DNA from 3 places in the Janibacter sp. RAF52 genome. Region 1 is predicted to be linked to each of the others. Evidence: riboswitches for the same ligand, from Rfam matches in the RefSeq annotation. Region 1 holds a riboswitch; each other region holds the start of a gene.
What was found. Region 1 has a riboswitch for S-adenosylmethionine ahead of AB4Y78_RS01290 (bifunctional o-acetylhomoserine/o-acetylserine sulfhydrylase). Riboswitches for the same ligand answer to the same signal wherever they lie in the genome.

Region 1 (9,492 bases):
TGAGCACCCCGCGCCGCCGGTGGTCGGGGTGCACCCCGATCCACGTCAGCCCCTCCGCGGGACGAAGGGAGGCCCCCTCGCCTCCCGCAGCCGGCACGGAGACCTCGACGTCCCAGGACCCGGCGGTGCCCGCAGGCTCTCCCCCGCGGGTGGCGACGAAGCCCGCTCGCTGCGGGGTGTCGCGCAGCTGTGCCTCGCGCGGTCGGCGCGCGCTGTCGGCCCAGACGAGGGTGTCGAGCTCGAGCAGGGCCTCGACCTGGCTCTCGTCGGCAGGGTCGATGCGGGTGATCGCGATGTCGCTCGTCATGAGGTCACGCTCGCACCGGGGCGAAGGGCGCGGCAACGCCTTTTTTGATCCTCCCCTACGGCACCGGTGAGACCAGGGGCGACCCGGTGAGGTCGTCGGTCGCCCCCGCCCGTCGCGACCTCTGCGCCTCCTCCCTTCGCTCGGCGGCCGCCTCACGTTCCTGCCGCTCCTGCCGTTCCGACGGGGACTCGGTCACCTTGTCGGCCGCGGCGTCGATGGACTGCCCGGTGGAGATCCCCGACTCGACCCGGGAGACGGTGTGGTTGGTCTTGCGGACGCCGTAGGTGACGATGACGCCGCCCTTGCGGACGTGGCCCGACCCGGCGACGGCTGTCCAGTCGGTCGCGAAGTCGTCGGCCAGGTTGATGCCGGAGGTCTCCCTGGCCCAGTCGGTCGCCTTGTGCCTCCCCCGCACCTTCGACGTGGCCGCCTTGTGCTTCGCCCAGCTCTTGGCATCCGCTCCGATGCGCCGGTGGGCGATGGGGTTGGTCGACTTGTCGGCGGCCCGGATGCTGCGCAGCTCCGCCGCCCGGTCGGCGGCCTTGATGCGCCGCCCGGTCTTGATCTGCCGGCTCAGCGGGATCATCGTGTCGACGGCCGCGAGATAGGTGCTCTTGCCGACGTCGGAGTAGCTGCCCTCGCCGTACACGGCCCGGCGGCCGAACCTGCCGATCGGATCGCCCGCGGCCAGGACGCCCATGGGCTTGACGAAGCCTGAGACCGGGTTGGTGGCGAGCGAGCTCGTCCCGACCCGGCTCGACTGCTCGAAGGTGTTGTAGAGCCGCTCGTCCGACAGGTCCGACCCCACGACGGACAGGCTCGCGGCAACGGCGTGCTCGTCGGCCGCCGCGGCGTCGGCCTCACGGGCGAAGCCGCGCCGGTTCATCTCCCGCGAGTTGGCGGCGGCCCGGTACTCCCGCTCGACCGTCACGTACTCCGGGTCCTCCGGCGTCATCGTCGCCAGGCGCTCCTTGCGGGCCTGCGCGGTGGCGGTGTTGGTGTCGTAGCGCCCCCGGAGCCGCTTGAGGGTCGCCTGGCTCTCCTCGAGCCGGTCGGCGTAGGGGCGGATGATCCGCTCGGCACCGCTCAGCCGGTTGGCGATGGCGACGAGGTCGCTCGGCGTCGTGCCGACCTCCCGCTCGAACATCGTCCCCGAGCACGAGTCCCACACCCCTTTCGTCGAGACGGTGCGCAGCAGGTTGACGACGGTGTGGATGTTGGCCGCGACGGTCTTGAGCTCGTCGGCCTCGGCGCGGATGACGGCGGGGTCGCCCTCCTCGATCGTCCCCGGGTCCTCGAGCGCCATCAGAGGACCCCCCGGTTGCGCTCGTCGACGAGGTCCTCGGTCTCGACGTACCAGGACCCGGCGTCCTGGGCGAGGCGCGCGAGCGCACGCAGCTGCGTGCAGGCCTGCTTGCGCCGGCGCTCGTAGTCACCGATGGCCGCCTCGTAGGCCTGGGTGCCGGTCCAGCTCGGGAAGCCGAAGGTCTCGACCGCCTCGTTGTTGGCCTTGGCCGCCTTCTCTTCGAGGTAGTCGGCGATCGCCGTCAGTTGTCGACCCAGCCCCGCGATGCCCTCGCTGTCGATGGAGATGCGTTGTCCGCCCATGCCCCACACGCTAGGAAAAAACGCCGAGGGGCCCGTGGAGTTCTCCACAGGCCCCTCGGTGCGCCCTTCGAGATGGCCCTTCGAGACGGCTCGTTCCTCACCTCCTCAGGGACCGAGGTTCCTCGCCTCCTCAGGGACCGAGGTTCCTCGCCTCCTCAGGGACCGAAGATCACTTCGCGGCGGCGAAGCCCTGCTCGAGGTCGGCGACGATGTCCTCGATGCTCTCGAGACCGACCGCCAGACGGACGAGGCCGGGGGTGACGCCGGCGGCGAGCCGGTCCTCCTCCGGACCCTGCGAGTGGGTCGTCGAGGCCGGGTGGATGACGAGCGAGCGCACGTCACCGATGTTGGCCAGGTGGCTGTGCAGGGTGAGCCCCTCGACAAACTTCTTGCCTGCCTCGAGGCCGCCGGCGATCTCGAAGGAGATGACGGCACCGGCCCCCTTCGGCGTGTAGCGCTGCGCCTGCTCGAAGCTCGCCGAGCCCTCGATGGACGCCCAGTTGACCGCCTCGACCTGCGCGTGGCCGGAGAGGAAGTCGACGACCTTGCGGGTGTTGTCGAGGTGCCGCTCGATGCGCAGGCTGAGCGTCTCGATGCCCTGCCCGATGAGGAAGGCGTTGAAGGGCGAGATCGCCGGGCCGATGTCGCGCAGCAGCTGCACGCGTGCCTTGAGGATGAAGGACAGGTTGGCCCCGAGCGCGCCGTTGACGCCGAGGTCGGGGCCGAAGCGCAGCCCGTGGTAGCTCGGGTCGGGCTGGTTGTAGTTGGGGAACTTCTCCGGGTCGGCCGCGTAGTCGAAGGTCCCGCCGTCGACGATGACGCCGGCGATCGCGGTGCCGTGGCCGCCGAGGTACTTCGTCGCCGAGTGGACGACGACGTCCGCACCGTGCTCGAGGGGGCGCAGCACGTAGGGCGTGGCGATCGTGTTGTCGACGACGAGCGGCACCCCGGCCTCGTGGGCGACCTCGGCGATGCCGGCGATGTCGAGCACGACCGGCTTGGGGTTGCCGATCGTCTCGCCGAAGAAGGCCTTGGTGTTGGGCTTGACCGCCGCGCGCCACTGCTCGAGGTCGCTCGGGTCCTCGACGAAGGAGACCTCGATGCCGAACTTCGGCAGGGTGAACTTCAGCAGGTTGATCGTGCCGCCGTAGAGCGCGGCGCTGGCGACGATGTGGTCACCCGCCTCGGCGATGTTGACCAGGGCGAGGTGCGTCGCGGACATGCCCGACGCCGTGAGCAGCGCACCGACGCCACCCTCGAGCGCGGCGATCTTCTGCTCCACCGCGTCCTGGGTGGGGTTCATGATCCGCGTGTAGATGTTGCCGAACTCCTTGAGCGCGAAGAGGTTCGCCGCCTGCTCGGTGTCCTTGAAGGCGTAGGAGGTCGTCGCGTGGATCGGCAGCGCCCGCGAACCAGTCGTCGGGTCGGGCGCCTGGCCGGCGTGGATCTGCTGGGTCTCGAAGCTCCAGGTGGAGGGGTCGGACATGTCTGCTCCTTGAGATGTGCGCGCTTGACCGCGACGGACGTCGCGGACCAGGTCGTCTCCCGGGGCACCCCACCGCGGAGGAGGGTTGCCGGCCAGCGAGCCGGGGCTTCGCGCTGGCGCTCAAGACCTGCTGCGATGATAGGAAAAGGGCTGGCGCGCACCAGCCTCCGTCTCACCTAGCGGGCGCGCACCCGGTGGAGCCACCACAGCCCGACGAAGGGGAGGACGAGCGGCAGGTAGCCGTAGCCGGACCCGTAGTGGGACCAGACGGTCTTGTCGGGGAAGAGCTCGGGCCGCACGAAGGACAGGGTCCCGACGGTGACGACGCCGACCGCTTCGACGAGGATCGCGCCGGTGGCCACGCGGGCACCGGAGGGTCCCCCCTTCGCCAGGGCGATGGTCGCGACGACGTAGATGAGGGCGGCGCACGCCGACAGCACGTAGGCGAGCGGGGCCCGGTCGAAGTACTGGGTGATCTGCAGGATCGAGCGCCCGGTCGCGGCGAGCGCGAGCACTCCGTAGACGGCGACGACGACCCGGCCCGGCCCGGTCCCGGTGCTGACCTCAGGCGGGGCCACTGGTCTGCCAGATCTGGAGGATGCGGTAGGTCATGACCCCGACGGTGAAGGCACCGGCGATGACGACGCCCATGGCCCAGCGGGTCTTTTCCTTGAGGGCGATGAAGACGACGACCGGCGGGATGATCGGGAGGGTCAGGGCGTAGGCGAGCATCGTCGCGCCCTCCCCCGTCCCGGTGACGCGGCCGTGGACGACCGCCGTCGTCACCGCGAGCACGAGCAGACCCAGCTCGACGAGCGCCGCGACGAGCAGGAGCCCGTCGTCGACGGGGCGGTCGAGCGCGAGGTAGATCAGGGCCACGAGCCCGAGGGCGGCGACGGCGACCATCACGGCAGTGGTCAGGGGCACAAGCACCGGGCAAGGTTACCCACCCTCGTGGGTGGCACCATCACTGCCATGAGTCCCCAGCGCCCTGGTGCCCAGCAGCTCATCGACGCGGTCGTCGACCCGGACAGCTTCGTCACGTGGGACGAGCCGATCGACACCTCCGGCCTCGACGACACCTACCGGTCGGCGATGGCGGCCGCGGCCGAGCGCGCCGGCACCGACGAGTCGATCCTCACCGGGCGGGCCCGGATCCAGGGTCACGACGTCGCCCTCATCGTCGGCGAGTTCCGCTTCCTCGGCGGGTCGATCGGACGGGCGGCCGCGGGCCGGATCGTCTCGGCGGTCCGGCGTGCGACGACCGAGCGGCTGCCACTCATCGCGGCGACCGCCAGCGGTGGTACGCGGATGCAGGAGGGCACCCCGGCCTTCATGACGATGGTCGACATCTCGGCCGCGGTCGTGGCGCACAAGGCGGCCGGCCTGCCCTACCTCGCCTACCTGCGGCACCCGACGACCGGCGGCGTCTTCGCCTCGTGGGGGTCGCTGGCTCACATGACGATCGCCGAGCCCGGGGCGCTCATCGGCTTCCTCGGCCCGGTCGTCTACGAGACGGTCAACGGCGTCCCCTTCCCGGAGGGCGTCCAAGTCGCCGAAAACCTCGTGGACAAGGGCATCGTCGACGCCGTCGTCCCCCTCGAGGAGCTGGCCGGCATCGCGGCGCGCGCCCTGACGATGCTGTCGGCGACGACCCACCGGCACGCCGACCCGACCGAGCACCCGACGTGGCGGATCGCTCCCTTCGTCTCGCGGCCGGAGCCCGACGAGGAGGAGGTCGCCGCGGTCTGGGGGGCCATCGAGACGACCCGAAGGGGGGACCGCCCCGGTGTGCGGGAGCTGCTGCGGCACGCCGCAGACGACGTCATCCCGCTCAACGGCACGGGCTACGGCGAGTCGGACAAGGGGGTCATGCTCGCTCTGGCCTCCTTCGGCTCGCGGCCGTGCGTGCTCGTCGGCCAGGACCGCCGCTACCAGGTCGCCGAGTCGATGGGCCCGGCCGCGCTGCGCGAGGCCCGTCGCGGCATGCGGATGGCCCGCGAGCTCGGCCTGCCCCTCGTGACCGTCATCGACACCCCCGGCGCCGACCTCTCCCCCCGGGCGGAGGAGGGCGCTCTCGCCGGGGAGATCGCCCGGTGCATCGCCGACATGACGGCGCTCGACGTGCCGAGCGTGTCCGTGCTGCTCGGCGAGGGCACCGGCGGGGGCGCGCTGGCGCTGCTGCCCGCGCAGCGGGTCGTCGCCGCCGGCAATGCCTGGCTCTCGCCGCTGCCGCCGGAGGGGGCGAGCGCCATCGTCTTCAAGGACACCGAGCACGCCGCTCTGCTCGCCGCCCGCCAGCGGGTCGGCGCCCGACACATGCTCGAGGACGGGCTCGTCGACGTCATCGTCGAGGAGTCCCCCGCGGCCCACGAGGACCCGGAGGGCTTCACCCGGGCGATCGGCGCGGAGGTGGCCGCCCAGGTCGACGAGCTGCTCGGTCGGTCCGCGCACGAGTGAGGCGGCGTCGGGTCGATCAACCGGCGATCGCCAGCCCGTCCCACACCGGCATCTCGACGACGGCGCGATCGGTCGCGAGGTAGGTCGCGAGCAGTGGGACGTCGAGCTCGCGGCAGGAGGCGATCGCCGCCTCGTGCCAGGCCCGTGCCTCGTCGTCGGGCTCGAGGCCGTGGGGCCGGCCGATCGCGACGACGAGGCCGCCGAGACGCTCGACGAGGCCACCGACGACGAGGTCGAAGGGGCGGCGCCGCTCGCTCGCCGGCAGGTCGGTACCGCCGAGCTCGCCGATCGTGATCGGCTGGATCATGCGGCAGGTCTCGTCGCACAGCAGGATCGTCAGCGAGCCGCTCTCGCGGTCGCTCTCGCGCACGACGAGGTCGACGACGTCGCGGGCGATCGTCGGGTCGGTCAGGGGTCGGGTGGGCCAGTCACTGGGCAGGTCGTCGAAGCTCATGCCCTGCAGTGTGGCCGGGTCGGCGCAGCCCGCCGCGAGGTTTTCCACAACGGCCCGGCGCAGTCGACGCGGTGGGTAGTGTGAGCCACGGCACCGCGCCCCACCCCCCCGCGTCGAGCCGTCCGTGCCCCACCCACGAGCACCCCAGGAGAGCCACCCGTGGCACTGAGCGTCTTCGACCTGTTTTCGATCGGCATCGGCCCGTCGAGCTCCCACACCGTCGGCCCGATGCGGGCCGCCGTGATGTTCGTCGAGGGTCTGCGTGACGAAGGGGTCCTACCGCAGGTGCGTCGGGTCAAGGCCGAGCTCTTCGGTTCGCTCGGAGCGACCGGTCACGGGCACGGCTCCAACACCGCGGTCCTGCTCGGCCTGTCCGGTGAGCGCCCGGAGGTCTGCGACCCCCGCTCGGTGGCCGGTCGGCTGCAGCAGATCCGCTCCTCGCACCGGGTGAGCCTGCTCGGCGAGCACGAGATCGACTTCCATGAGGACGACGACCTCGTGCTGCACCGGCGCAAGGCGCTGCCCCTGCACCCCAACGGCATGACCTTCACGGCGTGGGGCGACGCGGAGGAGCCGATCAGCGCGCACACCTACTACTCCGTCGGCGGCGGCTTCGTCGTCGGCGAGGACGCCTCGGGCTCGACGAAGATCGTCGCCGACACGACGCCCGTCGCCCACCCCTTCACCACCGGCGACCAGCTGCTCGCGATCTGCCGGGAGACCGGCCTGTCGATCGCCCAGGTCATGCTCGACAACGAGCTGTCGTGGCGCACCGAGGACGAGGTGCGCCAGGAGCTGCTGCACATCTGGTCGGTCATGCAGGAGTGCATCGACAACGGCACCCGCACCGAAGGGGTCCTGCCCGGCGGCCTCAAGGTGCGCCGGCGCGCGCCCCAGCTCCACCAGCGGCTGCGGGCCGAGGGCAGCAGCAGCGACCCGCTGCGCGGCATGGACTGGCTGTGCCTCTACGCCCTGGCCGTCAACGAGGAAAATGCCGCTGGCGGCCGGGTCGTCACCGCACCGACCAACGGAGCGGCCGGCATCATCCCGGCCGTGCTGCGCTACTACGTCGACTTCGTGCCGGGCGCGGACGAGGACGGCATCTGTCGCTTCCTGCTCACCGCGGCGGCGATCGGCGTCATCTACAAGGAAAATGCCTCGATCTCGGGCGCCGAGGTCGGCTGCCAGGGCGAGGTCGGCTCGGCCTGCTCGATGGCGGCCGGCGCGATGGCCGCGGTTCTCGGCGGCTCCCCCGCCCAGGTCGAAAACGCCGCGGAGATCGGCATGGAGCACAACCTCGGCCTGACCTGCGACCCCGTGGGCGGGCTCGTGCAGATCCCGTGCATCGAGCGCAATGCCGTCGCCTCGGTCAAGGCGATCACCGCGGCCCGCACCGCGCTGCGCGGCGACGGCTCGCACGTCGTCTCGCTCGACAAGGTCGTCAAGACGATGCGCGAGACCGGTCGGGACATGAAGGTCAAGTACAAGGAGACCGCTCGCGGCGGTCTGGCCGTCAACGTCATCGAGTGCTGAGGCCTCCCCCTTCGACACGACGAAGGCGCCGCCCCCATCGGGAGCGGCGCCTTCGTGCGTGCGGCGGGGGACCTACTTCTTCTTGATCTCCCAGTCACCCGCGGCCTGGACGACGATGTACTTCGTGCCCTCCTGGACTGTGGTGGTGCCGTCGTAGCTGTCGTACTCGCTGATCAGGCGGTCCGGGTAGTCGGAGGCACCGACGGCCTCGACCTTGATGTTGCCGATGAAGGAGTCCTTCGGCTGCGTGTACTTGACCGCGATGTCGGACTTCTTGCCGTCCCACTTGAAGACCTTGGAGCCGTCACCCTTCTCGGTCGAGCCGAAGGTCGGGGCCTTGTCGATCTTCGTGAACTTCACGGTCCACGAGCCCTTGGTGTCCATCTCGATCTTCGTCGTGCTCGTGTTGTAGCCGGTGAGGTTGTACGCCACCGTGCCCTTGGCCGCGTCGGTCGACGTGAGGATGTACTCGGAGTTCTTGTCGTTGAAGTCCAGGCCCTTGATGCTCAGGCTGTCGTACTTCTGACCGTCGTAGGTGAACTCCATGAGGCCGGCGCCGTCGCCACCGGGGACGTTGACGACGCTGTGGCCGCTGCCCTTGTAGGTGGTGCCCCACTTGGCGGCACGGCCCTTGGTCACGCTGGAGACCGGACCCGAGTCGCTCGAGGACGAGTCGGTCGGCGTCGAGTCGGTCGTCGACGAGTCGCTCGACGAGGAGTCGGTCGGCGTCGAGTCCGTGGACGAGGAGTCCGTGGGGGTCGAGTCGGTCGGCTGGGAGGTCGTCGACGGCTGCGCGGTGGGCTCGTCGTCGCCGCCACCGATGAGCTTGAAGCCGAGGAAACCCAGGACGAGCAGGAGGATCAGACCGACGACACCGAGGCCGGCGATCAGTGGCACCTTGCTCTTGGAGCCCGGCGCACCGCCCTGGCCGTACTGCTGCTGGCCGTAGCCCTGCTGCTGGCCATAGGCGGAGGACTGGTCGTACCCGCCCTGCTGGCCGTAGCCCTGCTGCTGCCCGTAGGCGGAGGACTGGTCGTACCCGCCCTGCTGGCCGTAGCCGGTCTGGTCCTGACCGTAGGAGGACTGGCCGTAGCCCTGGTCCTGACCGTAGGAGGAGGCCCCGTAGCCGCCGGCGGCACCCGCGGCGGCACCGTAGCTGGTGCTGTCGGTGGAGATCGCCTCGGTCTCGGAGGACCGGTCGGCGTTGGGACGCACACGCGTGGCCTCGTCGACCTCGCTCGTGGACCCGACGGTGTCCTGACGCGTCCCCGTGCCCGAGGAGTCGGGACCCGGCTGGTCGGCAGCGAAGCCGTCGGGCGTCGCCTGACGGTGCTCGGTCCAGCCATTGCCGTCCCAATAACGAATCTGCCCCTGATTGTCAGGGTCCTGATACCAACCGGCAGCCCAGTTGCTCATCGCAGGCCCTCTCCGTATCTCTCGTATGCGATCTCTGTGTGCGAGCCCAGCGTACCTGCGCTCAAACCTGTGGACATGGGGAGAACTCCCCAGTTGTTGCTCTTCGGACTCAGGATTGGTATCCGTTGCGGCGATTGAGCTCCACCGCGCCCTGGTACGCGTGGTACATGCCCCAGCCCCAGGCGACCACCATGAGCGGCAGCCCGATGAAGCCGATGAGGATCCAGC
Region 2 (9,492 bases), on a different contig from region 1:
GACTTCGTCTACTACTGGGCCCACCGGATCAGCCACCGGGTGCGTCTGGTGTGGGCCACCCACCAGGTGCACCACTCGAGTGAGTACTTCAACTTCTCCACTGCGCTGCGCCAGAAGTGGAACGGTTCGCTGCACTACCTGCTGTGGCTGGGGCTGGCGTTCCTCGGATTCCACCCGGCAATGATCTTCACCGCCTACGGCGTCAACCTGGTCTTCCAGTTCGTGGTGCACACCGAGCGAGTCCACAAGATGTGGCGGCCGGTCGAGTTCATCATGAACACCCCGAGCCACCACCGGGTCCACCACGGGAGCGATGCGCTCTACCTGGACCGCAACTACGCGGGCATCTTCATCATCTGGGACCGCATGTTCGGCTCCTTCCAGGAGGAGATCAACCGGCCGCTGTACGGGCTCACCAAGCCGGTGAACACCTACAACATGGTGAAGCTGCAGACCCACGAGTACGTCGCCATCGCCCGCGACGTGAAGCAGGCGGGCACACTGCGCGAGAAGCTCGGCTATGTCTTCGGTCCGCCCGGCTGGACCCCCGAGGAGGGAGCGCCGGTGCACGTCGGCACCATCAAGGTCACCCCCGAGATGCGCAAGCAGGCGTCGTGGAAGAAGGAGGACGTGGATGTCGTCGCCTGAAATCCCGGTCGGCGGAGGATCGGTCCGCGACCTGGGCCCGCTGGGTCGGCTCACCGTGACGGTGGTGCTGGTGATCTCGGCGCTGCTCTTCGGCTACATCGCGGTGAATGCGATCTTCAACCCGAATGCCGCCCACAACGCGGGCTGGCTGGCGCTGAACGCGCACTCGCAGAACGAGTTCATCGCCAACTACGGCGGCATGCACGTGGCCTTCTCCGCGATCAGCATTGCCGGGCTCTTCCGCGACTCGCTCAAGCCGGTGGCACTGTGGATGCTGGGCCTGGTCTGCGGCGGGCTGTTGGCGGGCCGACTGTGGAGCCTGGTCGTGGACGGCAACCCCGGAGGGTTCGCGATCGCGCTGATCATCCTTGAGGCGGTGGCGGCGGGCTTCGCCTTCGGGTTGCTCTGGGCCATGAAGCGGGCCAGCAGCAGCCGCGCGTCCGGTGCCCGCAGCGAGGTCGGCGCCCACTAGGCTCGGTGCGTGGCCGAGAACACTGCTTTCGACTCGCTCTACGCCCATGGCTTCGCCCGGGTTGCTGCCGTCACCCTTCCGGTGGCGATCGCCGACCCGGTGACCAACGCCAGCAGGATCGTCGCCGCTGCCCGGCAGGCCCACGCCCGCGGGGTGGCGGTCGCGGTCTTCCCGGAGCTCGCGCTGACCGGCTACGCGATCGACGACCTGCTGTTGCAGGACGCGTTGTTGGAGACGGTGCATGCCCAGATCCGACGGATCGCGGCCGACTCCGAAGGGCTCACCCCCGTCCTGGTCTTCGGTGCCCCGATCCGACACCGGAACCGACTCTTCAACTGCGCGGTGGTGGTCAAGGACGGTGAGGTGCTGGGCGTCGCGCCCAAGACCTACCTGCCGAACTACCGGGAGTTCTACGAGAAGCGTCACTTCGCTTCGGGGGTCGGCCTGGAGGGGGAGTACCTGACCCTGCCCGGGCTGCGCCGCGCCCAGCAGGACCAGGCGAGCGCCGGGCCCGACGGATTCGAGGACGACTTCGAGGATGAGTTGGCCGACGAGATCGAGGTGCCGTTCGGTCCCGACCTGATCTTCCGCGCCACCGACCTGCCCGACCTGGCCCTGCACGTGGAGATCTGCGAGGACATGTGGGTGCCGGTGCCGCCCTCGGCGCGGGCCTCGCTGGCCGGAGCCACGCTGCTGGTGAACCTGTCCGGATCGCCGATCACCATCGGCCGGGCCGAGGACCGGCGTCAGCTGGTCGCCTCGGCCAGCGCCCGCTGCCTGGCCGGCTACGTCTACGCGGCCGCCGGGCAGGGGGAGTCGACCACCGACCTGGCCTGGGACGGCCAGACGATGATCTACGAACTGGGCACCCTGCTTGCCGAGGGAGAACGGTTCGCCGCTCCGCACGGTGAACGCCCCACCCTGACGGTGGCCGACGTGGACCTGGGCCGGATCACCCAGGAGCGGTTGCGTCAGGGCAGCTTCGACGACAACGCCCGTGCCCTGGAGATCGGGGACGGTGAGTTCACCGAGATCTCCTTCGAACTCGAGCCGCCCACCGATGACCTGGGGTTGCTCCGCAAGGTGGACCGGTTCCCGTTCGTGCCCGATGACCCGGCCCGGCTGGCCCAGGACTGCTACGAGGCCTACCACATCCAGGTCGCTGGCCTGGAGCAGCGGTTGCGGGCCATCGGCACCCCCAAGGCGGTGATCGGGGTCAGCGGCGGGCTCGACTCCACGCACGCCCTGATCGTGGCCTGCAAGGCGATGGATCGGCTCGGTCGGCCGCGTTCGGACGTGTTGGCCTTCACCATGCCGGGCTTCGCCACCGGGGAGACGTCGAAGGGCTACGCCACCCGACTCTCGCAGTTGCTGGGCGTGACCTTCGCCGAGCTCGACATCCGGCGGTCTGCTCCGAGCAGACCGCCGAGGGCACCATCTGGCCGGTCGATGCGAACCTGCGTCCGGAGGGTCGATCGGGGCCGCTCACCCGGACCCTGGCCAGCCACCGCGGCTACTACGAGCGCTGGGCCAAGACCTGGGAGTTCCAGGCCCTGCTGAAGGCCCGGCCGGTCGCCGGCGACCTGGCCCTGGGCATCGAGTGGACCGACATGGCCGCCGAGTTCGTCTGGACCGCGGCCGAGCGGGACGGCTTCGTGGCCGATGTGCAGGCGATGCGACGCCGCGTCCTGGAACACATCCCGGCCAAGGAGGCGCGCCGTCAGCTGAAGCTCGGCTCGGGCGGGCTGCGCGACGTGGAGTTCGCGGTGCAACTGATGCAGTTGGTGCACGGTCGCGCCGACCGGTCGCTGCGGGTCTCCTCGACCCTGGGTGCCTTGGCGGCGCTGACTGCCGGCGGCTACGTGGGCCGGGAGGACGGGGAGGCGTTGCGCCAGGCCTACGCCTTCCTGCGGACCCTGGAACACCGAGCTGTCCCAGTAAACGGCGATCACCTCGCCCCAGGTCTCCTGCGGGCGGATCCCGCCACCGGACACGAACACGAGCTCACCTTCCACCGTGGTCGCGCCGAAGAGTTGCGTGCCGTTTACGAAGACGCGGTGCGCTGTAGCCCACCAGTTGCAGGCATCCTCCAGGTCCGGGTCGTCCCACGCGGAGGGGTCGAGTGGCTCGCCCTCGAAGCGCAAGGCGTCGAGATCGACCACGCCCTCGATGGTGACCGTGCAGGTGGCCTCAAGGATGACGCCGGCCAGGTCGTCGGCATCGGTGGTCGTCTCCAAGCCGGCCACGGTCGTCTGGGTGATCCGGATGCTCATCGTGACTCCTCACAGGTGTGCGCCAGCCGTGCCTGCTCCGCTTCGGCGTACGGCGCGTCCTCGCCCAGCCAGCCGCAGGCTTGGCAGTACGCGCGGCAGGGGAGACCTTCGCGCCACCAGTCGTTGGAGCAACTGACCAGCATGGTTCGTACCGGCTCCCAGAGTTGGTCGTCGAGGTGGCCCGTTGCCCGGTCGAGGGGTACGTCGGCGGGGACGATCAGGCCGCAGGAGCAGACCGCCTCAGGCATGCCCAGCCGGGTGTTCTGGTGGATGCCGCGAGCCCGTTTGAGGATGGTGTCCCGCATCTCTTCCATGAACATCCCCTCGATGCCGCTTAGCGTGCGGCCGGCGGCCTTCGCGGCCTCAAGCGACCGACGCAGGCCAACGAACTCGAGGTCCGCGGCGATCGTCTGAATGTCGTAGCGGTGTCCGCGGTACTCGAAGGGCTCGTACTTGTGCATGGGTGGTTCCTTCCCGTCGTGGCGGCGGCAGGGTGCGCGCGGCCCGGGTCTTCTCCGAAGGGCACCGTGTCGGGTGACGCGGTTGCCGCCAGCCCACGTCCGGAGGCGTGCGGGCTGGGCTCTTGACCTGGTTGAACGGTAGGGCGTGCCACCGACACAACCCTCCCGGCGTCGTCTCGGGCTATCGCGCCGGTCGGCGTCGCGGCGGACGGTTGCTGAGCTTCTGCGGAGGCGGCGGCAACTCGCGGCCCAGCCGCCGGCGAGCATCCTCGGCGGCGACGATCACCGCCTCCTGGGCGAACGCGGAGCGGGCGAGCATCCGGCCGAGCTCCTGCCGGTCGGCCACGAGTGCGTCTTCGACCGCTTCGATTGTCGAGGCCGGCAGGTCGTGCTTCTTGTTGAAGCTCTTGCGGGTCACGCTGACCAGGGCGGGGTGCTTCTCGCCCGCGGCCGCGAGCTCGGCCCGCTGCTGTGGTGAGCGCCGGGCGTGCAGCTCGAGCGCCTGGGCGAGCCAGCCGACGAACGAGCCGGGCGAGTCGGCGTCTGCGTCCAGGTCGGCGATGTAGGCCGACCGGGCGAGGTCCCACACGCCGGGCTTCCAGTAGATCCCGACCGGGGTAGTGGTCTGGCTCGTCACCTTGTCACTCCCCTGGTCTCATCCGCCGGCGCCGAGCTGCAGCGACTAACACCAACGCCGCTGCATTCCCGGTCGGGGCCCTGCGCAGCCGTTCCCACCCTCGTTCGATTCCTTCCGTTCCAGCCAGCTACGAGGTGCGGCTGCGCCGCGCCGCCGCAGCGAAGTCCACGCCCGCCGAGGCCGGGGTAATCCCCACCCTCACCGGGTGCCCACCTTTCCACAGGTTCGGCCCGTGGCCCGGTAGCCGTCGGCCCCCGCTGGGAGACTTAGTCCTGTCAGTTCTTTCTATTCTACTCACGGAGGACCGCAACATGACCGACACCATCCAGACCCCCGCCGACACCGCCACCGACGAGGCCACCGAGACCGTCGCGGCCGAGGAGTTCCTGCACCTCGACCCCGCCGACATCATCATCGGCACCAACGTCCGAAACGACCTGCGACCCGACCACAAGGAATTCCGCAAGTCGATCAAGGAGCGCGGCGTCCTGGAGGCCGTCACGGTCTACCGCAACGAGGACGGCCAGTACGTCCTGCTGCGCGGCCAGCGCCGCACGGTCACCGCCGCCGAGGTCGGCACCCCCACCGGCCTCATCCCGGCCCGCGTCGTGCCCCAGCCCGCCGACGCCGACCGAATCGGTGACCAGATGGTCGAGAACATCCACCGTGCCGGGATGCGCGAGGCCGAGATCGTCGCGGGCGTGGAGCAGCTGGCCTTGCTCGGCGTGAGCGCCGCGCAGATCGCCAAGCGCACCAGCATCGACCGCCCCACCGTGAACGCCGCCCTGGCGGTCACCAAGGCCGACCAGAGCCGCAACCGGCTCGACTCCGGCGACCTGACGTTGGAGGAGGCCGCGATCTTCGCCGAGTTCGAGCACGACCGCGAGGCCGTCGAGCGCTTGGAGAACACCAAGAAGTGGCGGCGCTCGCTGACCCACGAGGCCCAGCGGCTGCGCGACGAGGCCGCCGGGCGCGAGGCCGACGCCGCCGAGGTCGAGCGGCTGCGGGCCGAGGGCCTGCCGGTGCTGAGCGCCGAGGAGGTCGAGGAGGCCGACGAGGTGCTGCGCATCGAGCGGCTGGTCACCGAGGACGGCGAGCCGCTGCCCGAGGAGGAGTGGCCCAACGTCCCGGGCGCTCGCGTCCACGTCGTCAAGGAGTGGGTCTACCCCGAGGACGAGTACGACGAGGAGAGCGAGGACGGCACCGACGAGGACGAGGACTACGAGCCCGCCGAGCCCTACCAGCAGTACGTGCCGGTGTGGGTCGTCACCGACCTCGACGCCTCCGGCCTGCGCCGTCGCGGCGGAGGGTCCGGCAGCGCCCCCGCCGAGAGCGGCGACGAGGGCGAGAGCGAGGAGGAGGCCGAGGCCCGCCGCGAGGAGCGCCGCCGCGTGATCGCCAACAACAAGGCCTGGGCGAGCGCGGAGACGGTGCGCCGCGAGTGGCTGGCCACCTTCGTCGCCCGCAAGACCGCCCCGAAGGGAGCCGAGGCCCTGATCTGCGAGGCCGTCGTCACCGGACACCACTCGCTGAGCAAGGCCATGGACCACAGGCACCCGATGCTCTTCACGCTGCTGGGTGTCGACCGACCGACCGGCTACTACGGCGCGGGCCACGACGAGTGCCACAAGATCGCGACCAAGGCGAGCACGCCGAAGGCCGCGACCATGACCACGCTCGCCGCCGTCGTGGCCGCGTGGGAGGCCACGACCGGCAAGCACTCGTGGCGCAACCCGACCGCGTGGGACGCCCGCGTGCTCGGCGCGCTCGTGGAGTGGGGCTACCAGCCCAGCGAGGTCGAGCGGATCCTGCTCGGCGAGGAGCCGCAGCCGAGCACCGAGGACGACAGCGACGCCGACGCCGCCGAGGCCAGCGACGAGGCCAGCGACAGCGCCGCCTGATCGGCTCCCCTCCCCCACCTGAGGGCGGTTCTTCCTGTGGAGAACCGCCCTCAGTGGAATAGAAACCATAGAATGAACTCAGTTCGTTTGATCCGCTACCCGGGAGGACCCCGACATGTCACACGAGATCGAGACCCACGGCACGCAGGCAGCAGCCGTCTTCGCCCGCAAGGACGCCTGGCACCGCCTGGGCACCACCGTTCGCGACCGCGCGTTCACCGCCGAGGAGGCCATGAGGCTCGGCCACCTGGGCGGCTGGGACGTTCGCAAGTTGCCGCTCACCACCGCCGAGGTCAGCGAGGGCGGCGTCACCGCGATCGAGGTCCCCGGCTTCGCCACGGTGCGCACCAACCCGTTCACCGGCGAGCCCGAAGCGCTCGGCGTCGTCGGTGGTGGCTACACCCCGCTGCAGAACGAGGACCACGCCGAGTTCCTGAACCTGCTGGCCGACGAGTCGGGCGCGATCTTCGACACCGCCGGGTCGCTGCGCGGCGGGCGGCAGGTGTTCATCACGATGCAGCTGCCGGACTCGCTCACGGTCGGCGGCACCGACCGCGTCGACCTCAACATCGCCGCGCTCAACAGCCACGACGGCTCCAGCGCGTTCCGCATCCTCGTCACCCCGGTCCGCGTCGTGTGCGCGAACACCCAGAGCGCGGCGCTGCGCAACCACGAGTCGTCGTTCTCGATCCGACGACCTCGCGGAAGACCTCGGGCGGCTGGGCCCCGGAGACGGCGTACTTCATGTCGACGACGACGAAGGGCACACCCGTCACCCCGATCTGGCGCGCCAAGTCGATGTCGGCCGCGACGGCGGCCTCGTAGCGGCCGTCCGCGAGGGAGGCGCGGACCTCCCCTTCGTCCAGACCGGCGGCCACTCCCACCCGGACGAGCGCGTCGACGTCACCGATGTCGAGGCCGTGCTCGAAGTGACCGGAGAGCAGTGCCTCCTTGACCTCGTCACCCAGACCACGCTCCTTGGCCAGGTGGAGCAGCTCGTGGGCGCGGGCGGAGTTGGCGACGACGAGGCGGTCGAAGTCGTAGGCCAGGCCCTCGCCCGCGGCCTGCTCGGCGACGTGACCGAACATCTCGCGCACCTGCTCGACCGGCATCCCCTTGCGCGAGGCGAGGTAGTCGGCCTCAGTGCCCTCGTAGTGCTCCGGCAGCGACGGGTCGAGCTGGTAGCTGTGCCAGGTGACCTGGATGTCGTCGCGCTGCGGGTGGTCGGTCAGGGCGGTCTCGAGACGCCGCTTGCCGATGTAGCACCAGGGGCAGGCGATGTCGGACCAGATGTCGATCTGCATGTCGGGGGCAACGCGCGGAGGGCGCCGGATCATCCCGCGGGTGCCGCCAGGGTCTCGCGGGCCCGCGACCACGGGATGATGGCGAGGGCGCTGACGAGCCCGCTGAGCGCGAAGGCCCACTGCCAGCCCCAGAGGTCGGCGACCGCGCCGATGACGACGGGCCCACCGATGCCGCCCGCGTCCTGGCACATCTGGAAGGCGGCGAGCACCTTGCCCCCGGACCGGCCGTTGCCGACGACATCGGCGACGGTGGCCTGCTGGGCCGGGTTGAGCAGGCCGGCGCCGGCGGCGAGCACCGTCGTCAGGACGAGGATGCCGACGAGGCCACCGGCGAGACCCATGGCGCCCATGCCGACGGCGCTCAGGCCGAGGCCGACGAGGATGGGTAGGCGGCGGCCGAGGGTGTCGGCGATCCGACCGGAGAACTGCAGGGTGATGGCGGTCGCGGCCGCACCTGCGGCGAGGGCGACGGCGGCGGCCCACGTCTCCCCCACGACCGCGACGGCGAAGAGCGGAAGGATCGCCACGCGCACACCGAAGTTGGTCCACCCGTTGGCGAAGGCCGACACCAGAGCGGCGCGGTAGGCGCTGTCGCCGAGTGCCTCGCGCACGGTCATCGGCGGCAGTGCGCCCTGCAGCGGGTCGGCGCGAAGGGGAGTCCCCCGCAGCATGATCGCGACGAGGGCCGCGGCGAGCAGCAGCGCGACGCCGTAGACGACGAAGGGCACCCGCATCCCGAGCTCGCCCAGGGCGCCGCCGATGACGGGGCCGATGACCCCGCCGATGAGGAAGGCACTGCCGTACATCGACGAGACGCGGCCGCGGATGAGTGGCGGGGCCATGCGCACGAGCAGGGCCATCGCCGAGACGGTGAACATCGTCGACCCGATGCCGCCGAGCGAGCGGAAGATCAGCAGCTGCCAGTAGGACTGGGCAAAGGCCGAGGCGCCCGTGGACAGGGCGACGATGACCAGCCCGAGGATGTAGACGGGCCGCTCCCCGAGCCGGGTGACGAGAGCACCGCCCGCAGGGGCGAAGAGCAGACGGAAGAAGGCGAAGGCCGAGACGATGACGGAGGCGGCGGTGACGCCGACGTCGAAGCTCTGGGCGAACTGCGGCAGGACCGGGGTGATGAGGCCGAAGCCCACGGCGATGACGAAGGCCGCGGCGACGAGCGCCTTGATCTCGGCCGGGACGGGCGGCCGCTCCTGCGCGGGGCGGGCGGGGGTGCTCACCCGCCGTACTGTGCCACCCCACCCCGATGACCGCCCTCGAGGGCTCGACCGATGCCCCACGTCACGAGGTAGGCGGCGACCAGACCCCCGGTCATCGCCGCGGCGAACTGCAGGAGGAAGGGGTTGCCGAAGGGGTCGAGGAGTCGGCCGAGGACGACGTCGACGAGACCACGCGGGTTGGTCACCACGTCCCAGGAGTTGAAGCGGGGGAAGCGGCCGAGGTAGACGCCGAGCGAGGTCAGGGCCAAAGAGCCGATGGCGAGCGCCCAGCCTGCGGCCGCCCCCATCCGGGCGGCGACGATCCGGTGCACGAGCAGCAGCGAGGCGAGGCCCAGCAGCAGCCCCGTCCCGGCGAAGGAGCCGATGAGCAGGGCGTCGAACCACAGCGGTGCACCGTGCATCCAGTCGAGGTGGATGAAGTCCGTGATGATGTACGGCGCATTGGGCAGGAAGAGCAGCCACACGACGCCGACGGCGGCGAGCAGCCACCCGGGGGCCCGGAGCCGGTCCAGCCCGGTCATCGCGAGCGCGAGGAGGAAGGGGATCCACGCGAGGAAGAGG
Region 3 (9,492 bases), on a different contig from region 1:
CTGCCGATCGGGTGCGTCAGCCAGGTCGACCGCCTCCGTTGACCGACGAAGGGGGAGTCAGCTCCCCTTCGCGATGGCGGCCGTGATCGCCCCGGTGACGTCGACGAGGTCACCCGGCGCGAGCTCGAGGTCGAGCCCCCGCCGCCCGCCGCTGACGAAGACGGTGTCGTGGGTGAGGGCCGACTCGTCGAGCACGGTGGTCAGACAGCGCTTCTGGCCGATCGGGCTGATGCCGCCGACGACGTAGCCGGTGGTCTTCTCGGCGAGCGCTGGGTCGGCCATGCTCGCCTTCTTCGCGCCGACGGCCGCGGCGAGGGCCTTGAGGTCGAGCTGGTGGTCGACGGGCACGATGCCGACGACGAGCCCGTGGTCGCGGGGCAGGTCGGTCTGCGCGAGCAGCGTCTTGTAGACCCGAGCGGGCTCGACCCCGAGCGCCTCGGCGGCCTCGAGCCCGTAGGACTCGGCCCGCGGGTCGTGGTCGTACGGGTGCTCGGTGAACTCGATGCCCGCGGCGGCCAGCGCTCGTGTGGCCGGGGTCGCGCCGCCCTTCGCCTTCTTGCCCATGGGCCCAGTGTCCTAGGTCCCGCAGTAGGTGATGTAGCCGCGGGTGAAGTCGGGGTCGGCCGGCTCGGCGTAGCGCCCCCACCCCTCCCGCTCGTCGAAGGGGAACCGCAGCGCCTCCAGCAGCTGCTCGAAGGGGGCGAGGTTGCCCGTGTGCGCCGCGGCGAGAGCCTCCTCGACGAGGTGGTTGCGGGGGATGTGGACCGGGTTGGTCTCGTCCATGATCGCGGCGCTGGCCGCGGGGTCCTTCCCCTCGCCGTGCAGGCGGGTCAGCCACCGGTCCTGCCAGGTCTGCCACCGCGGCAGGTCCTGGATGCGGTCCAGGGTCGGCGTCGGCTCGTCGCGCAGCACCCGGGCAAGGTCGCGGAAGAGGCCGGTGAAGTCCAGCGCCTCCGCCGCCGCGACCTGCAGCAGGTCCTCGACGAGCCCGGTGTCCTCGGCGACAGCGCGGCCCAGGCCGAGCTTGCGCCGCAAGAGGTCGAGCCGGTGCTGCTCGTAGGCCGGGGTGAAGGCCTCGAGCCGCTCCTGCGCCTGCGTCACGAGGTCGTCGGCCTCGCCCTCGGCGAGCGGGATGAGGCACTCGGCGAGCCGGGCCAGGCCCCACGTCGCCATCGTCGGCTGCGCGGAGTAGCGGTAGCGGCCACCGGTGTCGACGCTGCTGAAGAAGGTCTCCGGGTCGTAGGCGTCGAGGAAGGCGCACGGGCCGTAGTCGATCGTCTCGCCGGAGAGGGTCATGTTGTCGGTGTTCATCACCCCGTGGACGAAGCCGAGGGACATCCACTGCGCGACGAGTGCGGCCTGTCGCTCGACGACCGCGGACAGCAGCGCCATCGGGTCCCTAGGCGGCACGTCGGGGTGGTGCCGGGCGCGGGCGTGCTCGACGACGGCAGCGAGCTGCTCGCGGCTGCCCTGGCTCGCGACGAGGACGAGCGTGCCGATGCGCAGGTGCGAGGCCGCGACCCGGGTGAGGATGGCGCCGGGCAGGGGCCGTTCACGCAACACCTGCTCACCGGTCGCGACGGCGGCCAGGGCGCGCGTCGTCGGGACGCCGACCGCGTGCATGAACTCGGAGACGAGGACTTCGCGCAGCACCGGGCCGAGGGCCGCACGGCCGTCACCGCCCCGGGAGAAGGGAGTGCGCCCGGACCCCTTGAGTGCGATGTCGCGGCGTCGGCCGTGGGTGTCGACGACCTCCCCGAGCAGATGCGCCCGACCGTCGCCGAGCATCGGGGAGAGATGACCGAACTGGTGTCCGGCGTAGGCCTGGGCGATCGGCTCGCAGCCGTCGGCGATGGCATTGCCCGCGAGGACGGCAACCCCCTCTGGGGAGCGCAACTCCTCCGGGTCGAGGCCGAGCTCGACGGCGAGGCCATCGTCGAGCGCCAGCAGCTCGGGGGCGCGCACGGGGACCGGGTCGACCCGGACCCCGAGCCAGCCGAGGTCGCGGACGAAGGTGTTGTCGCAGGGCCACCTCATGCCCCCACCATCGCAGACGCTCACGCGCGTCGAGCAGGTGGCCGGCCCAGTGGAGCGATGCGTGACGACGTCGTCGGGCTGGCTGCCCCCTTCGGGTGGACGATGCCCTCCTGCACGGTGACCCACGGGGTTCGCGTCGTCTGGTGTCCACCTTCCGTCAACCTGACCTTGGTATCCATGACCCATGCAGCAGAACCTCCGCGAGTACATCGACCGGCTCATGGTCGAGGGCTACACCGTGCGTGACGACCAGGGCGACGACCCGATGCTCATCGCCCCCGACGGCAAGGCCGTCGAGACCTGGCGGGAGAACTACCCCTACGACTCCCTCATGGAGCGCGAGGAGTACGACGTCCAGAAGTACCTGCTGCAGATCGAGCTGCTGAAGTTCCAGAACTGGGCCAACGACACCGGCCGCAAGTTCGTCGTCCTCTTCGAGGGCCGCGACGCGGCGGGCAAGGGCGGCACGATCAAGCGCTTCACCGAGCACCTCAACCCGCGTGGTGCCCGCGTCGTCGCCCTGACGAAGCCGAGCGACCGCGAGCTCGGGCAGTGGTACTTCCAGCGCTACATCCAGCACCTGCCGACGAGCGGCGAGATCGTCCTCTTCGACCGCTCCTGGTACAACCGGGCCGGCGTCGAGCGGGTCATGGGATTTTGCAGCGACGAGCAGTACGAGGGCTTCATGGACCAGGCCCCGAAGATCGAGCGGATGCTCGCCGACTCCGGGGTGCACGTCACCAAGCTGTGGTTCTCGGTGACCCAGCAGGAGCAGCGCACCCGCTTCGCCATCCGCCAGATCGACCCGGTGCGCCGGTGGAAGCTCTCCCCGATGGACCTCGAGAGCCTCGACAAGTGGGAGGCCTACACCGAGGCCAAGGAGGAGATGTTCCGCCGCACGGACACCCGCCACGCGCCGTGGACGGTCATCAAGTCCAACGACAAGAAGCGCGGCCGGATCAACGCGATCCGCTTCTTCCTCAACCAGTTCGACTACGAGGGCAAGGACTCGCAGGTCGTCTTCACGCCCGATCGCAAGGTCGTCTCCCGAGGCCGCAAGACCGAGGGCGACTGATGCCACCCGGTCCCTGAGCGGGTCCCACGTTCCGCGTGGGCGGTCGCTCAGCGACCGTCTCGAAGGTGGTCCCTGAAGAGGTCGCTCAGCGACCGTCTCGAAGGGCCGGCAAAGGTCGACATCGTGGCCGCCCGGGTGCAGGGTGACCCCGTGACCAAGGATGCTGCCACCCGCCTGCCCCGCGGCCGGGCCCTCGCCGACATCGGCCCGCTCGAGCAGCTGCGCGCCGGCCGCCTCGGCGTCCGCCTGCCGCTCCTGCTCGCCGGGCTCTTCCTCTACGGGGCGTCCATGGCCATGGTCCTGCGCGCGACCCTGGGGCAGATCCCGTGGGACGTGCTGCACGTCGGCGTCTCGCAGCACATCCCGCTGAGCTTCGGCACGATCGTCATCGGCGTCTCGCTGCTCGTGCTGCTCGGCTGGATCCCCCTGCGGCAGAAGCCCGGTCTGGGCACGATCGGCAATGCCCTGCTCATCGGTCCGTCGGCCGATCTCGTGCTGTCGATCCTCGACGAGCCGTCCGGCACGGTCTGGCGGGTCGTCCTGCTGCTCGGCGGCGTGGTGCTCAACGGCGTCGCGACAGGCATGTACATCGGCTCGCAGTTCGGACCCGGCCCGCGCGACGGTCTGATGACCGGCCTGGCTCGCATCACCGGTGGTTCGATCCGGGGTGTGCGCACCGGCATCGAGGTCGCCGTGGTCGCCGTCGGCTGGCTGCTGGGCGGCACCGTCGGGGTCGGCACGATCCTCTACGCCGTGGCCATCGGGCCGCTGGCACAGCTCTTCCTGCCGCTCTTCACGGTTGAGCTCGGGCGCCCCGTCCCACCCTCCGATACATAACTGGACGTAATGGTTCGGATCATGTCACGTTATGGGTAGGTCATGAGTCCCAGCGCGAAGCCCCGGCTGGCTGGGCGGCAACCCTCCTCCCTTCGGTGGGGTGCCCCGGGTGAGGACCTGGGCGCGGTCGACCGACCGGGCCAAGCGAGGGGCGTTGCCGCCCCGTGATCTCCACAGGAGCACCCATGTCCGCCACCGCCACCGCCACCGCCTCGACCATCCTCACCTCGAGCGTGCAGGGGCGCCTCGTCACCGGGACCGAGGTCGCGATCACCTCCCGCCAGCACGAGTTCACCATCGACGAGCCGGAGAGCCTCGGCGGCGCCGACCGGGGCGCAAACCCGATCGAGCACCTGCTCGCCGCCCTCGCCTCGTGCACCGTCATCAGCTACCAGGTCTGGGCCGGCAAGCTCGGCATCGCGGTCGACTCCATCGACGTCGACCTCGAGGGCACGATCGACCTCGCCGGGTTCTTCGGCACCGACGAGACCGTGCGTCCCGGCTTCCAAGGGATCGAGCTGGGTATCCGGGTAGCCGGCCCGGCGAGCGAGGCGGACTACCGCCGCCTCGAGCAGGCCGTCGCCGAGCACTGCCCCGTCCTCGACAACCTGACGCTGGGCGTGCCGGTCACGACGTCCCTCGAGGTGGCTCCCGCCGCTGCCTGAGGGCCACGCCGGGGCTACTTGCTAGCGCGCGACCTCGCGCAGCGATCCGTCGACCCGTCGGGTCCAGCCACGTGAGTCGAGGTGCTCGAGCAGCGGCACGGCCACCCGGCGGGTCGTGCCGAGCGCCTGCCGGGCGGTGCTCAGGGTGAAGGGCTGCTCCAGCCCCGCCAGCACCCGCATCGCCCGGGCCGGACCGTCGGGCAGCAGCACGACGTCGTCGGGCAGTCGCAGCAGCCGCCCGAGGCGCGCGGCCGCGGCGAGCTCAGCAGGCCCTAGGCCGAGGTCGTCGAGGTCGCCCCGTTCCGGCGCATCGAAGGGGGAGTCCCGCAGCCTCCCTTCGACCGCCGCGACCCCCACCTCCGCGGGACCGAGGCCGGCCGCGGACGGATCGTGGACCCGGCCGCCGGTGATCGTCAGGTCGGTGCCCGAGACGAGCCTGCGGACGAGCTCGGGGCCGAGCGGCGCAGGGAGGTGCTCCGGCAGCAGCAGTGCCCTGGCGGCCTCGGCGACGGGCATCCCTGCGCTCAGGCGATCGGCACCGTGGTGGGCGGCGACCCACTCGACGAGCTCGGCTCGCCATGACTCCCACGCCCGGGAGTCGACCAGCCAGTCGCCCTGCCGCACAGCGGTGCTCGGCACCGGCAGGCCCAGTCGTTCGAAAGTGGCGACGCGATCTGCCGACCGGGAGCGCAGACGGGTCGTCGCGAGATCACCTCCGGCCAGGGCCTTGGCGCGGCGGGCGGCGGCACCGCGTCGGGTCAGCGGGAGCGGGTCGACGTCGAGGACCCGCACGGCCCACAGCCGCCGGCTGCCCGGGTCGCGCAGGATCGCCCGGTCGCCCACCCGCCACGGCAGATCTACGCGCGCCGACAGCCTGGCGAGGTCGTCACCGAGCGGCCGCACGTGCACCGGCACGTCGATCGACCCCACGTGCAGCGTCGCCTGCTCCGGCAGCCCCGCGCCGTCCTCGAGGTCGTGCGCACCCTGTGGTATTTCCGTAGGGACATGCGTCCCCGGTCGCATCTCCCTAGGGACATGCGTCTCCTTCCGTATTTCCCTAGGGAAATGCCGGCCAGGCGCGCCACCCACCTCGGTGAGCCGCACGTCGACGGTCGGGGCGAGCGCCCAGGCCCCAGGGGTGAGCAGGGCGGCCGTGCGCCCGACCTGATCGACGCGGCGCAGGTTGACGGCCGTCCGTGACACCGGCCCGACCTCGTCGCGGGCCTCGTCCTGGCTGTGCAGCCCGCGGACCGTCACCTCGCGGGTGGAGCCGTGGTCGAGCAGCAGCAGCCGGTCGCCGGTGCGGATCGTGCCGGCCCCGAGCGTGCCCGTGACGACGGTGCCCGCACCCGATAACGAAAAGGCCCGGTCGCACCAGAGTCGCACTGCCGCAGCGGGATCCGGCTCGGGCAGCCGGGCGGCGAGGTCGGCGAGCGCGGTGCGCACGTCATCGAGGCCGATCCCCTTCGACGCTGCCACCTCGACCGCCGGCACGTCGAGACCGGCCCCGGCCAGGCGCCGACCCGCCTCGCCACGGACCGCTGCAATGCGGTCGTCGTCGGCGAGGTCGCAGCGGGCGATGACGAGCAGCCCGTCGGTGATGCCGAGCGCCCGCACGGCCGCGAGGTGTTCGCTGCTCTGCGCCTGCCAGCCCTGATCCGCCGCGACGACGAAGACCACGGCCGGCGCCGGCCCCAGCCCCGACAGCATCGTCCCGACGAACCGCTGGTGCCCCGGCACGTCGACGAAGGCCACCTCGGCCCCGCCCGGCAGCGTCGTCCACGCATAGCCGAGCTCGATGGTCAGGCCGCGCTCCTGCTCCTCGGCGAGCCGGTCGGGGTCGCGCCCGGTGAGGGCGCGCACGAGCGTGGACTTGCCGTGGTCGACGTGGCCGGCGGTCGCGAGCACCCGCCTCATGACGAAGGGGGCCCCGCGCCGGTCGCGTCGTGGGCAGCGCTGTCGCCCAACGCCGCTCGTAGAGCACGCTCGATGTCGGTGTCTCGCTCGGGCGGCACGCACCGGAGGTCGACCAGGCCCCGGCCGCCCTCGACCCGGGCCAGCACGACGGGCACGTCGCCCGGGGGCCGCCGCAGCCGCTCGACCGCCTCGACGGGCACCTCGACCGCCCAGCCGGGCAGCGGTACGCCGGGGGCACCGCCACCCCCGACGCGGCCGTCGACTCCGACGACGTCACGATGCAGCGCCGCGGCCAGGGCGTCGACCCTCGGCCGCAGTTCGTCGGCGGTCGCGCGCAGGGCTGCGGTGACCGGTGGCACCGGGCCACGCACGGTCGCCTCGAGCGCGGCGAGGGTGAGCTTGTCGACCCGCAGGGCCCGGGCGAGCGGGTGGCGGCGCAGCCGCTCGACGACCTCGGCGTCACCGAGGACGAGGCCGGCCTGGGGCCCGCCGAGCAGCTTGTCGCCGCTGGCGGTCACGATCGTCGCGCCGGCGCGCAGCCAGGTCGTCGCGTCGGGTTCGTCGGGTAGCAGTGGGTCGGGGGTCAGCAGCCCGGAGCCGATGTCGGCGACGACCGGCACCGGTGAGCCGTCGGGCCGGGTCAGCCCGCGCAGCTCCTCCAGCCCGACCGACGTGGTGAAGCCGTCGACGCGGAAGTTGCTCGGGTGCACCTTGAGCACGCACCCGGTCTCGGGGCCGATCGCGTCGGCGTAGTCGCGCAGGTGGGTCCGGTTGGTCGTGCCGACCTCGCGCAGGCGCGCGCCGGTCGAGGCGATGAGGTCGGGCAGACGAAAACCGTCGCCGATCTCGACCATCTCGCCGCGCGAGACGACGACCTCGCGGCCGGCGGCCAGGGCGGTCGTCGCGAGCACGAGGGCGGCCGCGCCGTTGTTGACCGCCAGCGCACCAGCCGCGTCGGGCACGGCCTCGAGCAATGCGGCCAACGCGCCGGCACCCCGTCGGCTGCGCGCCCCGGTCGTCAGGTCCATCTCGACGTCGACGTAGCCGGCGGCATCGACGACGGCCTCGATCGCGCTGGGGGACAAGGGTGCTCGCCCGACATTGGTGTGCACCACGACGCCCGTCGCGTTGAGCACCGGCCTCAGGGACGAGGCCCGGGCCGGGAGCGACGCCAGCGCCGCACCGGCCACGTCCTCCGGCGGGATCTCGCCGGCCCTCGCCCGCTGCTGGGCCGCGACGATCGCCGCGCGCACCACCGGCCGACCGAGACGCTCCGCCGCCGCGACGAAGGGGGGATCCGCCAGCAGCGTGTCCGTGCGCGGGATCGACCGGCGCGGGTCCTCGCTCACGGGCGCTGCTCCCTTCGTCGGGCGTGGTGGTCGTGCAGATCTGGCGGAGGCGGACGGGAATCGAACCCGCCAGACCGAGATGCTCGGCCTCACCGGTGTTGAAGACCGGGGGGACCACCAGGAACCCAGACGCCTCCGAGGGACACCCTAGACAGTCGGACGCCCGCGATGCCGATGGCGACCGCGGCTCTGACGAGTCCTGGGCCTACGGTGGGTCCATGGAGCCGATCCGCCTGACCCAGTACGCGCGCGGCGGAGGCTGCGCCTGCAAGATCCCGGCCGGCGAGCTCGAGCAGATCGTCGCCGGTCTGCACGCCACCGCCCCGCCGGGGTCGGACGTCCTCGTCGGTCTCGACGACGGCGACGACGCTGCCGCCGTGCGACTCGCGGGAGGCCAGGCCGTCCTCTCCACGACCGACTTCTTCACCCCAGTCGTCGACGACCCCTACGACTGGGGGCGGATCGCCGCAGCCAATGCCGTCTCGGACGTCTACGCCATGGGTGGCGACCCGGTCATGGCGATCAACCTCGTCGCCTGGCCGCGCGAGCTGCTGCCGACCGACCTGCTGCGCGAGGTCCTGCGCGGTGGGCTCGACATCGCCACCGAGGCCGGCTTCCCCGTCCTCGGTGGCCACAGCATCGACGCTCCCGAGCCGATCTACGGCATGGCCGTCACCGGCACCGCCGACCCCGAGCGGCTCATGCGCAACGACGCGGCGGAGGCCGGTCTGCCGATCAGCCTGACCAAGCCGCTCGGCGTCGGCGTGCTCAACAACCGGCACAAGGCGACCGGCGAGCGGAGCGAGGAGGCGATCGCCTCGATGGTCACCCTGAACCGCGACGCCTCCCGGGCGGCCGTCGCGGCGGGCATCCGGGCGGCGACGGACGTCACCGGGTTCGGCCTGCTCGGCCACCTGTACAAGATGGCCCGTGCCTCGGGCGTCGCCGCTCGGGTCGACGCCACGGCCGTGCCCTACGTCGCCGGCGCTCGCGAGGCCCTCGCCGCCGGGCACGTCCCCGGTGGGTCGCAGCGCAACCTCGACTGGGTGCGGCCGCACCTCGCGGCCGACGGCATCGGCGAGGACGAGCTGATCCTCCTCGCCGACGCGCAGACCTCCGGCGGCCTGCTTGTCGTCGGCGAGGTGCCGGGCGCCCCGGTCGTCGGCGAAACGGTCGCGGCCGGCTCCCTCGGTGACGGCGTGCTCGTACAGGTCTCGTGAGCGAGGTCGACCGGGTCCTCGAGGCGGCTCGGGCCAGCCTGACTCGGTTCACCCCGCAGCAGGCCCACGACGCGGCGAAGGGGGGAGCCCTCCTCGTCGACACCCGCACCTCCGCGCAGCGGGCCCGGCAGGGCGAGCTGCCCGGCGCGCTCGTCATCGACCGCACCGTCCTCGAGTGGCGGCTCGACCCGACCTGCCCGCACCGCATCCCCGAGGCGCTGCCCAGGACCCGGGTCGTCGTGCTGTGCCGACAGGGCTACAGCTCGTCGCTGGCGGCGCACTCTCTTCGCTCGCTCGGGGTGGACGCCACCGATGTCATCGGCGGGGTCGAGGCCTGGGCCGCCGCCGGCCTGCCCCTGCACACCGGCCCCGCCGACATCCGGGAGTGACCG

Region 2: another riboswitch for S-adenosylmethionine. It lies ahead of AB4Y78_RS08225 (hypothetical protein); the one in region 1 lies ahead of AB4Y78_RS01290 (bifunctional o-acetylhomoserine/o-acetylserine sulfhydrylase).
Region 3: another riboswitch for S-adenosylmethionine. It lies ahead of AB4Y78_RS08695 (OsmC family protein); the one in region 1 lies ahead of AB4Y78_RS01290 (bifunctional o-acetylhomoserine/o-acetylserine sulfhydrylase).

Annotation. Positions count from the first base shown of each region.
Region 1 covers NZ_JBFRDY010000001.1:267,728-277,219, reverse strand. The annotation lists gene AB4Y78_RS01305 (GNAT family N-acetyltransferase) at 1-307, opposite strand, end outside; gene AB4Y78_RS01300 (hypothetical protein) at 363-1,613, opposite strand; gene AB4Y78_RS01295 (hypothetical protein) at 1,613-1,915, opposite strand; gene AB4Y78_RS01290 (bifunctional o-acetylhomoserine/o-acetylserine sulfhydrylase) at 2,085-3,401, opposite strand; SAM riboswitch class IV at 3,417-3,529, opposite strand; gene AB4Y78_RS01285 (hypothetical protein) at 3,578-3,979, opposite strand; gene AB4Y78_RS01280 (hypothetical protein) at 3,966-4,334, opposite strand; gene AB4Y78_RS01275 (carboxyl transferase domain-containing protein) at 4,377-5,861, shown strand; gene AB4Y78_RS01270 (hypothetical protein) at 5,878-6,315, opposite strand; gene AB4Y78_RS01265 (L-serine ammonia-lyase) at 6,475-7,848, shown strand; gene AB4Y78_RS01260 (DUF2510 domain-containing protein) at 7,921-9,264, opposite strand; gene AB4Y78_RS01255 (DUF2510 domain-containing protein) at 9,374-9,492, opposite strand, start outside.
Region 2 covers NZ_JBFRDY010000005.1:28,652-38,143, forward strand. The annotation lists gene AB4Y78_RS08205 (sterol desaturase family protein) at 1-648, shown strand, start outside; gene AB4Y78_RS08210 (DUF4345 domain-containing protein) at 635-1,120, shown strand; partial or broken gene AB4Y78_RS08215 (NAD(+) synthase) at 1,130-2,473, shown strand; partial or broken gene AB4Y78_RS08220 (bifunctional [glutamine synthetase] adenylyltransferase/[glutamine synthetase]-adenylyl-L-tyrosine phosphorylase) at 2,530-3,048, shown strand; gene AB4Y78_RS08225 (hypothetical protein) at 3,390-3,854, opposite strand; SAM riboswitch class IV at 3,864-3,982, opposite strand; gene AB4Y78_RS08230 (hypothetical protein) at 4,036-4,491, opposite strand; gene AB4Y78_RS08235 (ParB/RepB/Spo0J family partition protein) at 4,803-6,392, shown strand; partial or broken gene AB4Y78_RS08240 (DUF932 domain-containing protein) at 6,508-7,026, shown strand; gene AB4Y78_RS08245 (DsbA family oxidoreductase) at 7,010-7,696, opposite strand; gene AB4Y78_RS08250 (MFS transporter) at 7,726-8,931, opposite strand; gene AB4Y78_RS08255 (DUF1361 domain-containing protein) at 8,928-9,492, opposite strand, start outside.
Region 3 covers NZ_JBFRDY010000005.1:127,735-137,226, reverse strand. The annotation lists gene AB4Y78_RS08720 (DUF952 domain-containing protein) at 1-42, shown strand, start outside; gene ybaK (Cys-tRNA(Pro) deacylase) at 58-564, opposite strand; gene AB4Y78_RS08710 (protein adenylyltransferase SelO) at 577-2,037, opposite strand; gene ppk2 (polyphosphate kinase 2) at 2,222-3,112, shown strand; gene yczE (membrane protein YczE) at 3,263-3,949, shown strand; SAM riboswitch class IV at 3,988-4,102, shown strand; gene AB4Y78_RS08695 (OsmC family protein) at 4,135-4,614, shown strand; gene AB4Y78_RS08690 (SelB domain-containing protein) at 4,636-6,531, opposite strand; gene selA (L-seryl-tRNA(Sec) selenium transferase) at 6,528-7,880, opposite strand; tRNA gene AB4Y78_RS08680 (tRNA-Sec) at 7,922-8,017, opposite strand; gene selD (selenide, water dikinase SelD) at 8,099-9,100, shown strand; gene AB4Y78_RS08670 (rhodanese-like domain-containing protein) at 9,097-9,489, shown strand.